2 regions of the Terrabacter carboxydivorans genome follow, and region 2 is predicted to be linked to the other one. Evidence: riboswitches for the same ligand, from Rfam matches in the RefSeq annotation. Region 2 holds a riboswitch; the other holds the start of a gene.

Region 1 (4,373 bases), on a different contig from region 2:
AGGCTGGGAGCTGGAGCGTCGGCATACTGCACCGACACGTGCTCGAACGTGATCACGGGGCGACCTCCCGGGGGCGGGGCGTGAACCAGGCGGGTGTCGCGGCGACGAGCACGGCCAGGACCGCGAGCAGCGGCACGGCCGGAAGCTCGGCGCGCTGGCTCGGCACGACGCCGTCCCAGCCTCCGGCGGAGGCGACGACGAGGACCGCGGCGGGGACGGCGCCCGCGACCACGGTCGCGGTCTCGGTCCACGTCCACCGGTCGCGACGGTGCCCGGAGCGGGGGTCGCGGGAGGCGCCCACGACGAGGCTGGAGCCGGCGAGCAGGGCCCCCAGCACGAGGACCGGCAGCCCGAGCACGCCACCGGCCGAGGAGTCGAGCAGGCCGTAGAGGCCGGCGAGGACGCCGACGAGGCCCGCGAGCGCCAGCGCGGTGGCGGTCCGACGGGTCGTCGTCGTCGAGCGGACCGCACGGCCGTAGCCGCGGGACTCCATCGAGGCGGCGAGCCCCAGGGACCGCTCGAAAGCCGTCTCGAGCACCGGCACGGTCAGGCGCGCCATCTCGCGCAGGCCCCGCCCGTCGCGGCCCCGGAGGGTCCGGGCGGCCCGCACGTCGCGGGCGTCGGTGAGCAGCTGGGGCGCGAAGGTCAGGCCGACGACGACCGCCGTGCCGACGTCGTAGAGCGTGGCCGGCAGGTAGCGCAGGAGCCGCCGCGGGCTGGCCAGCGCGTTGGCGGCGCCGAGGCAGGCGAGGACGGCCGCGAGCCGCAGCGCGTCGTAGGCGGCATAGAGCAGCGACTCGAGGGTCACCGCACCGCCCAGGCGCACGGCGGCCGCCCAGTCCGGCAGTGGGACCCGGGGCAGCGTCACGACGACCGTCTCACCGACGATGCCGTTGCCGAGGAGGGCGGTCATGACCACCCGGAAGGCGACGACGACAGCGCCGATGACGAGGAAGGTCGGCAGCGGGTTGGGCGTGGCGGGGTCGTGCCGCTCCGCGACGACGAGGACGCAGACGCCGATGACGAGCAGCAGCAGGACCGGGTTCGTCGTGCGCGACGCGGCCGCGGCAAGCCCCAAACCCCACAGCCACCAGGCTGCGGGGTGCTGGAGCCGGGCCTTGAGCCGGAGCCGTGCCACGCGCGTCGGTTCGGCTCAGGCGTCCCGGCGGGCGCGCGAACGCGAGCGCACGAGCAGGTAGGCGAGCAGGGCCAGCAGGACGAGGGCTGCGATCACGTAGGCCGCCACCGACCCGCCCGATGTGCCGGAGGCCGGCGCCGCGGCGACGTCGGTGGCCGTGGCGGCCGGGGTCGCAGTGGCGGAGGGGCTGGCCGTCGGCGCGGAGATCGACACCGGCTGGTCGGCGGCCTTGGCCTCCGGGCTGACCTCCTTGACGGCGCCTCCGCAGTCGCTCGTCGGGTAGCCCGCGACGCCGCAGACGAGGCCCTTCTCGGTGCGCACGTCCCCGGCGACCGCCAGCACGGCGGCGCTGGTGGCGTCCGTGGCCACGACGGCGCACAGCGCCTTGGGCGCACGCGGCGTGCCGCCGTCGGCGGCGTCGGCAGGACGACCGAAGTCGACGACGAGGCCGACGCGCTTCTTGCCCGACTCGGCGGGCGTGGTGCCGCACACCTGGTCGAACGTCAGGACGGCGCGCGGGTAGCGCGTCGAGGCTTCGTCGGCGACGGCGAAGCGCCAGCCGTCGACGCTGCCGTCCTTGGGCACGGTCTGGTCCGGGCCCTTCTGGGCGAACGTCCAGGAGGTGCCCGAGAGCTGGTAGAAGCCCCAGTAGCGGTAGGCGGCGGCCTGGGCGGGCGCCACCGTCAGGGCGGACAGGAGCGCCGCGACGACGGCGGCGAGGACGACCCGGAGCGGGGCGCGACGGACAAGGGACACGGTTTCCTCCTCGCGGTCGGACACCATGTCGGGTCTGCTGGCTGAGGCCGGCCCGGCGGGGTGACTCCGGTCCGCATTCCACGACAGACTGACAAAAGGAGCCGGTGGGACGCGGGTTTTCCGACTGGTCACCCCGGGCCGGCGCGCGGCGGGGAGTGGCTTCACGGTTGCGGGTCAGCGCCGGAGTCGCACCGGCTTGCCCCATCGTCCTTCGGTTAGGCGAACCGTCGCACGACGGCCTGCCACCCGTCAAACGAGCCGCCAACTAGGGTGGCCGCATGAGTGCTGACTGGACCTGGCTGTTCCTCGACGCCCACGGAGAGCCGATGGAGGGAGAGGCCCTGACGACGACGGGCTTCCCGACCCAGAGCGACGCCGAGAGCTACCTCGGCGAGTCGTGGCGCGAGCTGCTCGACGCCGGTGTCGAGGCCGTCACGCTGCGCGAGCACGACGCCGTCGTCTACGGCCCGATGAGCCTCCGGGCGGCGGAGTGACTGAGGCGCCGAGCGACGGGGGCGTCCACCCCTCGTCTGCCACGTCGTCGACGAGCTCGGCCGCCAGCCTGTCGCCCGGTCTCGAGCGTGACCTGCTCGGCCGGGTCGTGACCGCGCAGCGCTCGTGGCAGGCACCCGGCGTCAGCGTCGGTGTCGTGCGGGACGGGCAGCTCGTCTGGTCGGCGCACGTCGGCTCGGCCCGCCTCGGGCCTGCCCCTGCGCCCGCGACCGACGACACCCAGTTCATGATCGGCTCGGTGACGAAGACGTTCACGGCGCTGGCCGTGATGTCGCTGCGTGACGAGGGCCGGCTGTCGCTCGACGACACGCTGGAGACCTACCTCCCGGGCACAAGGCATGCGCGGGTTCCGTTGCGCCAGTTGCTCGCCCACGCCTCGGGTCTGCAGCGTGAGCCTGTCGGCCACATCTGGGAGAGTCTCGAGGCACCCGAGCGCGAGGCGTTCATCGCCGGGGTCGAGGAGGCCGAGCAGGTCCTGCCGAGCCACCACGCCTTCCACTACTCCAACCTCGCCTACGGACTCCTCGGCGCGGTCGTCGAGCGCGTCACCGGGCAGGACTGGGAGCACGTCGTGCGCGAGCGCATCCTCGACCCCCTGGGCATGACGCGCACCGGCCTCACTCCCGCCGCCGACCGCGCTGTCGGCTACCAGGTCGACCCCTACGCGGGCACGGCCGGCGAGGAGCCCCTCTTCACCCTGAACGCGACCGCCCCGCTGGGCGGCCTGTGGTCGACTGTCGCCGACATCGGGCGCTACGCGGCCTACGTCGCCCGCCCCGACGACCGGGTCGTGCAGCCCGACACGGTCGAGGAGATGTGCCGGCCGATCATCATGACCGACGTCGACGGCTGGAGCGGCGCCTACGGCCTCGGCTTCGGCATGGGGCGCCGCGGTGACCGGGTCTACGTCGGCCACGGCGGTGCGATGCCCGGCTTCCTCACCGGCCTGCGGGTCCGGCGCAAGGACGGCGTGGGCGCCATCGTCTTCGCCAACGCGACGTCCGGTGCCCTCACGCTCGCCCTGGCGACCGACCTCGTCGAGGCCGTCGTCGACGCCGAGCCGACGCTCGACGCGCCCTGGGTGCCCGAGGCCGACCAGCCAGCCCTTGCCCAGCTGCTCGGCCTGTGGTGGTCCGAGGGGTCGCCGATCACCTTCTTCGTCCGCGACGGTGAGCTGTGGTCGCGTCTCGCGGAGGACGATCAGCTCTCGGAGACGCGGTATGCCGCGGAGGGAGCCGACCGCTACCGCGCGGTCGCCGGGCGGGAGCGCGGCGAGGTCCTCGAGGTCGTGCGTGCCGGCGACGGGTCGGTCGAGAAGCTCTACTTCGCCACGTATGCCGTCACCCGGGCGCCGCTCGCGTTCGCCGACCTGCAGGCCTGACGTCGGACCGGCCTGCCGGTTGCCGCCTCGGCGGCATCTCGGCCGGTCGTTCCCCGGTCAGCCCGGTGGTCTCCCGGTCAGGCCGGGTGCTCGCCGCGGGCGACCTGCGGCTTGGGCATGCGGGTGCGGCGCATCTGGAAGGCCCGCATGATGGCGTACCACGCGTCGCCCTTCTCTGCGCCGCCGAACTTGTCGTCGACCTTGCGGCGCGTCCGGCGCCACATGAGCAGGGCGTCGCCGATGGCGACGAGGATCAGGCCGTAGACGAGCACGAAGACGAGCAGCAGGGCCCAGTTGGTGCGCACGAAGCTGAGCAGCAGCACGATGAGCATGATCGGCAGCATGAACTCGCCGATGTTCCAGCGGGCGTCGACGGTGTCGCGGATGAAGCGACGGCGAGGGCCCTTGTCCCGCGCCGGGAGGTACTTCTCCTCGCCGGTCATCATCCCGGCACGCTGCTTGGCCATCGCCTCACGGCGGGCCGCCTTGTCCTGCGCGCCGGCCGCCTTGCGGTCGGTGACGATGAGGGGACGCTTGTTGAGGGCCTCCTGCTCGCGGCGCTTCGGCGTGGGCCGGTTCTTGGCG
Region 2 (4,373 bases):
TGTGCATGCTGCCTGGCCCCGTCCCCCCGGGAGATCCGTAGCGGGCCTGCCCCTTGCCTGGCCCGCTGCCCATCATGGGGCACGAAGGACCGGTTGGGACCTGAATGTCCACACCCCGTCCCGGAGGTCGGGCGGGAGAGTGGGTGTGTCCTCCTCCGGCTAGGGTCGCCGTCGTGGTCTCGAAGGCGCAGGTGGACAGCAGCGACGGGGCGGAGAGGGCGACTCGCGGACCCGCCGCCGACTCCGAGGACGCGGTCGTCGACGTGGTGGGCGTGGGCGCGGCCGGCCTGGGCTCGCTGGGGCCCGACGGCCTCCAGCTCGTCGACCGGGCGGCCGTGGTCGTCGGCGGCGAGCGCCACCTCTCGATGCTCACGAGTCGCCCCGGTCGCCGCCTCGTGCCCTGGCCGTCGCCCCTGCTGCCGCAGCTGCGTGCGCTCTTCGACGAGGTCGGTCCGGGCCGAGTCGTCGTGCTGGCGAGCGGCGACCCGCTCGTCTCGGGCGTCGGCGCCACCCTGATCCGTGAGCTGGGCCCCGACCAGGTGCGCATCCACCCGGCCGTCTCCTCCGTCTCGCTCGCCCGGGCCAGGATGGGCTGGTCGGCGGAGGAGTCCGACGTGGTCACCCTGGTCGGCCGCGACGTCGACCGGCTGCGCCGCGACCTCGCACCCCGGGCACGGATCGTCGTGCTGACCTCGGGTGAGGACGCCCCCGCCCGGGTTGCTGCCCTGCTCGTCGAGGAGGGGTATGCCGACAGCCGGCTCACCGTGCTCGGTGACCTCGGCGCGCCGAGCGAGTCGCGGACCGACGCGGTCGCAGGTTCGTGGGGCGCGCACCCGGTGCCCCGCCTGCACCTCGTCTGCATCGAGTGCCAGGAGCGTCCCAGCCGTAGCGCGAGGTCCCTCGTGCCGGGACTGCGCGACACGGCATACGACAACGACGGGCAGCTGACCAAGCGGGTGGTGCGCGCGGCCGCCCTGGCGCACCTGGCTCCCCAGCCGGGTGACGTGGTGTGGGACCTCGGCGCCGGGGCGGGGTCGGTCGGGATCGAGGTCGCCCGCCAGCACCCGCGCAACGAGGTGCACTCGGTGGAGCGTGACCCCGTGCGAGTCGACCGGATCCGTCGGAACGCCAAGGCACTCGGCGTGCCCGGGTTGCGTGTCGTCGAGGCTTCCTCCCTCGAGGCGGTCTCCTCTCTGCCGCGGCCCGATGCGGTCTTCGTCGGGGGCGGCGCCAGCGCGGCGCTGCTCGACGCCTGCTGGGAGGCGCTCGCGCCGGGCGGGCGGCTCGTCGTGCACGGTGTCACCGTCGAGACGGAGCTCCTGCTGCACGAGGTCCGGGCCCGTCTGGGTGGGTCGATGAGCCGCATCGCCGTCGAGGACCTCGACACGATCGGCTCCCTCCACGGCTGGAAGCCTGCGCGGTCGATCGTGCAGTGGTCGGTGGAGAAGCTTGTGCAACAGACAGATTCGGAGACCCTGCTGTGACCGTCCACTTCATCGGCGCCGGACCTGGTGCTGCCGACCTGCTCACCCTCCGTGCCGTGCGGCTGGTGGGGGCCTCGCCGGTGTGCCTCTATGCCGGCACCTACATCGGCGCCGAGGTGCTCGCGCACTGCCCCGACGGCGCCGAGCTCGTCGACACCCAGAGCCTCGACCTCGACGCCATCACGGAGCACTGCGTCCGGGCCCACGACGCGGGACACGACGTCGCCAGGCTGTGCTCGGGAGACCCCTCGCTCTACTCCGCGATCGCCGAGCAGACACGTCGGCTCGACCGCGCCGGGGTGCCGTGGGACGTCACGCCGGGCGTGCCGGCCTACGCCGCTGCGGCGGCCATCGTCGGGCGCGAGCTGACGGTGCCCGAGGTGGCGCAGTCGGTCGTGCTGACGCGCGCCCACCGCGACTCGACGCAGATGCCCGAGACCGAGTCGCTCGCCCACTTCGCGAGGTCCCGGGCGACACTCGTGCTGCACCTCGCGATCCGCCGCACCCGTGAGCTCATGGCGTCGCTCGTGGCCGACTACGGCGACGACTGCCCGGTCGTCGTCGTCGCCAACGCGGAGCAGCCCGACCAGCTCGTGCTGCGTGGGACGTTGGCCGACATCGCCGACCAGGTCGAGGCCGCCGGGCTGCGTCAGGCGGCGGTCATCCTGGTGGGGCGTGCGCTGGCCGCCCGCGACACCGACGACTTCGTCGAGTCGCACCTCTACGGCACGCGCATCAGGGGTCAGGAGCCAAACACCCCGCGTCCGTGAGGGTTTCGGACTGTCCGGTGGGTCCCCATGGCATCCCGGCGCCGCCTGTGTCAGGATGCCAGTGCCGCAGTGCACGGGAAGTCGGTGTGATTCCGACGTGGTCCTCGCCACTGTGACCAGGGAGCAAGTCCCCATCGTTCGCCACTGGTGACCTCAGGTCGCCGGGAAGGCTGGGGAGGCGTGACGATCTGGAAGCCAGGAGACCGGCTGCGGCGATGATCTGTCCACGAGGCATGGAAAGAAAGGGTCAATTCGCCATGACCACAGCTGCATCCGTTCACGCCGCCACCTCCGTCCGCGTCCCCGCCTGGGCGTGGGCCCTGCTCGCGTTCGCGGTCTTCGCGCTCTACTTCGTCTCGCAGGAGAACGGTGCGCTGCTCAGCGCGCCCGCCGCGCAGATGCTCCACGAGCTGACGCACGACGCGCGTCACGCTCTCGGCGTCCCCTGCCACTGAGGTGGGCCTGAGCTTCGGCTCCGTGCTGCGGCGCGGGGTCCTTGCCGGCGTGCTCGCAGGCCTCGCGGCTGCCCTGGTGATCTGGCTCGTCGTCGAGCCCGTCATCAGGCGGGCGCTCGTCATCGAGGACCGGCGTTCGATGCACGGGGGCCAGTCCGCGCCGTCCGGCCTGCTCGCCCACGGCGGCGACGAGCCGCTCGTGTCGCGCGCGGCACAGGTCGTCGGCGGGGCCGTGACCTCGGTGGTCGTCGGGGTCGCCGTCGGCGTCATCTTCGCCGTCGTCTTCGCCAAGGTCCGCGACCGGTTGCCCGGACGCGGAGACTTCGGGCGGTCCCTGGCGCTGGCCTCCATCGGCTTCGCAGCCGTGAGTCTCCTGCCAGCACTGAAGATCCCGGCCAACCCGCCCGCAGTGGGTGACCCGTCGACCGTCGGGCGACGCACGATGCTGTATGCCGTCGTGCTCCTCCTCGGGGTCGCCGCTGCCGTCACCGTGCCCCAGCTCGACCGCCACCTCGGCCGACGCGGCATGAGGTCGTCCACCCGGTGGGCACTCGACATCGCGGTCGTCGTCGTGCTCATCGGGCTCGTCGCCGCTCTCGTGCCGGGCACGCCGGACCAGGTGCCGGCCGACGTGCCGGCCGACCTCGTCTGGGACTTCCGGCTCGCGTCTCTGGCCCAGCTCGCGGCGCTGTGGCTCACGCTGGGCGTCACGTTCGGGCTGCTGCTCGAGCGGGACGGCCGACGCTCCCCATTGGGCGAGCGTGCCGGCGCCGGCGCACGCGTCCCGGCGTGACGGCATACGACAGCAGCGCTCGCGATCTCGGCACGTGCATCGTCCGCGTCTGTCGCGACTGCTGCTGCGGCACGGAGGCCAAGCACCCGGGCGTCGACCACGACGGGCTGCTCGCCCGCCTCGAGGTCGGCACCCGGGGCCGCGCGAGGGTGCTGCGCAGCGGCTGCCTGCTCGCGTGCGACCACTCGAACGTCGTGGTCGTGACACCCTCGCCGGCGGGCCGGAAGGCGGGTGGGCGCCCCGTGTGGCTGCAGTCCGTGCTCGACGCCGCGACGGTCGACGCGATCAGCGCCTGGGTCGCCTGCGGTGGGCCCGGCATCGCCTCGATGCCTGAGTCGGTCCACGAAAAGGCTTTCGCGCCAACGCAGCTGGCCGCCACGTGGACGGCGGTCTGACCGCTCAGGGTTCAGTGCGGACGTCCAGCCCGACCGCAACCGTGTCGCCGTCCTGGACGTCCTCGGCACGCCGGACGGCGACCTTGAGCGGCACGACGTAGCCACCGTCCTTGGGCCACAGGGAGGTCGTCCACTCGGTCCTCCCGACGCGGGCGGTGACCGGGATCATGCCCCAGCCGTAGCTGACGTGGGCCACGTCGTGCAGCGCCTGGGACTCGTCCTCGGGCACCGTGACGAAGTAGTAGGGCGCTGGACCACGCCACTGCCAGACCTCACCGCTGAACTCGAGCTGCATGGGCTCAGGATGTCAGGTGTCGCGCACCCGATGAGGTCAGTGCGAGCCCGGCCGCCCGAAGGCGCTGACCGAGCCCGTCGCCACGCAGCGTCGCGCGTCGTTCGGTGAGGTCATGCATCTGTCGTCCCTGTCAGGTCCTGCGGTCGGGCACCCGGTCGAGGGCCGCGAGGTAGCGCCTCGT

Evidence for each region. Region 2 has a riboswitch for cobalamin ahead of ABD297_RS12120 (CbtB domain-containing protein). Riboswitches for the same ligand answer to the same signal wherever they lie in the genome.
Region 1: it holds a riboswitch for cobalamin, as region 2 does, so the genes downstream of both, ABD297_RS15670 (SCO2322 family protein) here and ABD297_RS12120 (CbtB domain-containing protein) in region 2, are expected to answer to the same signal.

Annotation. Positions count from the first base shown of each region.
Region 1 covers NZ_BAAARE010000014.1:4,253-8,625, forward strand. The annotation lists gene ABD297_RS15660 (ABC transporter ATP-binding protein) at 1-56, opposite strand, end outside; gene ABD297_RS15665 (energy-coupling factor transporter transmembrane component T) at 53-1,138, opposite strand; gene ABD297_RS15670 (SCO2322 family protein) at 1,154-1,894, opposite strand; cobalamin riboswitch at 1,988-2,149, opposite strand; gene ABD297_RS15675 (hypothetical protein) at 2,173-2,388, shown strand; gene ABD297_RS15680 (serine hydrolase domain-containing protein) at 2,385-3,788, shown strand; gene ABD297_RS15685 (DUF3043 domain-containing protein) at 3,866-4,373, opposite strand, start outside.
Region 2 covers NZ_BAAARE010000010.1:27,330-31,702, forward strand. The annotation lists gene ABD297_RS12105 (hypothetical protein) at 1-7, opposite strand, end outside; gene cbiE (precorrin-6y C5,15-methyltransferase (decarboxylating) subunit CbiE) at 174-1,484, shown strand; gene cobM (precorrin-4 C(11)-methyltransferase) at 1,481-2,254, shown strand; cobalamin riboswitch at 2,305-2,480, shown strand; gene ABD297_RS12120 (CbtB domain-containing protein) at 2,512-2,709, shown strand; gene ABD297_RS12125 (CbtA family protein) at 2,732-3,502, shown strand; gene ABD297_RS12130 (hypothetical protein) at 3,499-3,897, shown strand; gene ABD297_RS12135 (DUF1905 domain-containing protein) at 3,902-4,192, opposite strand.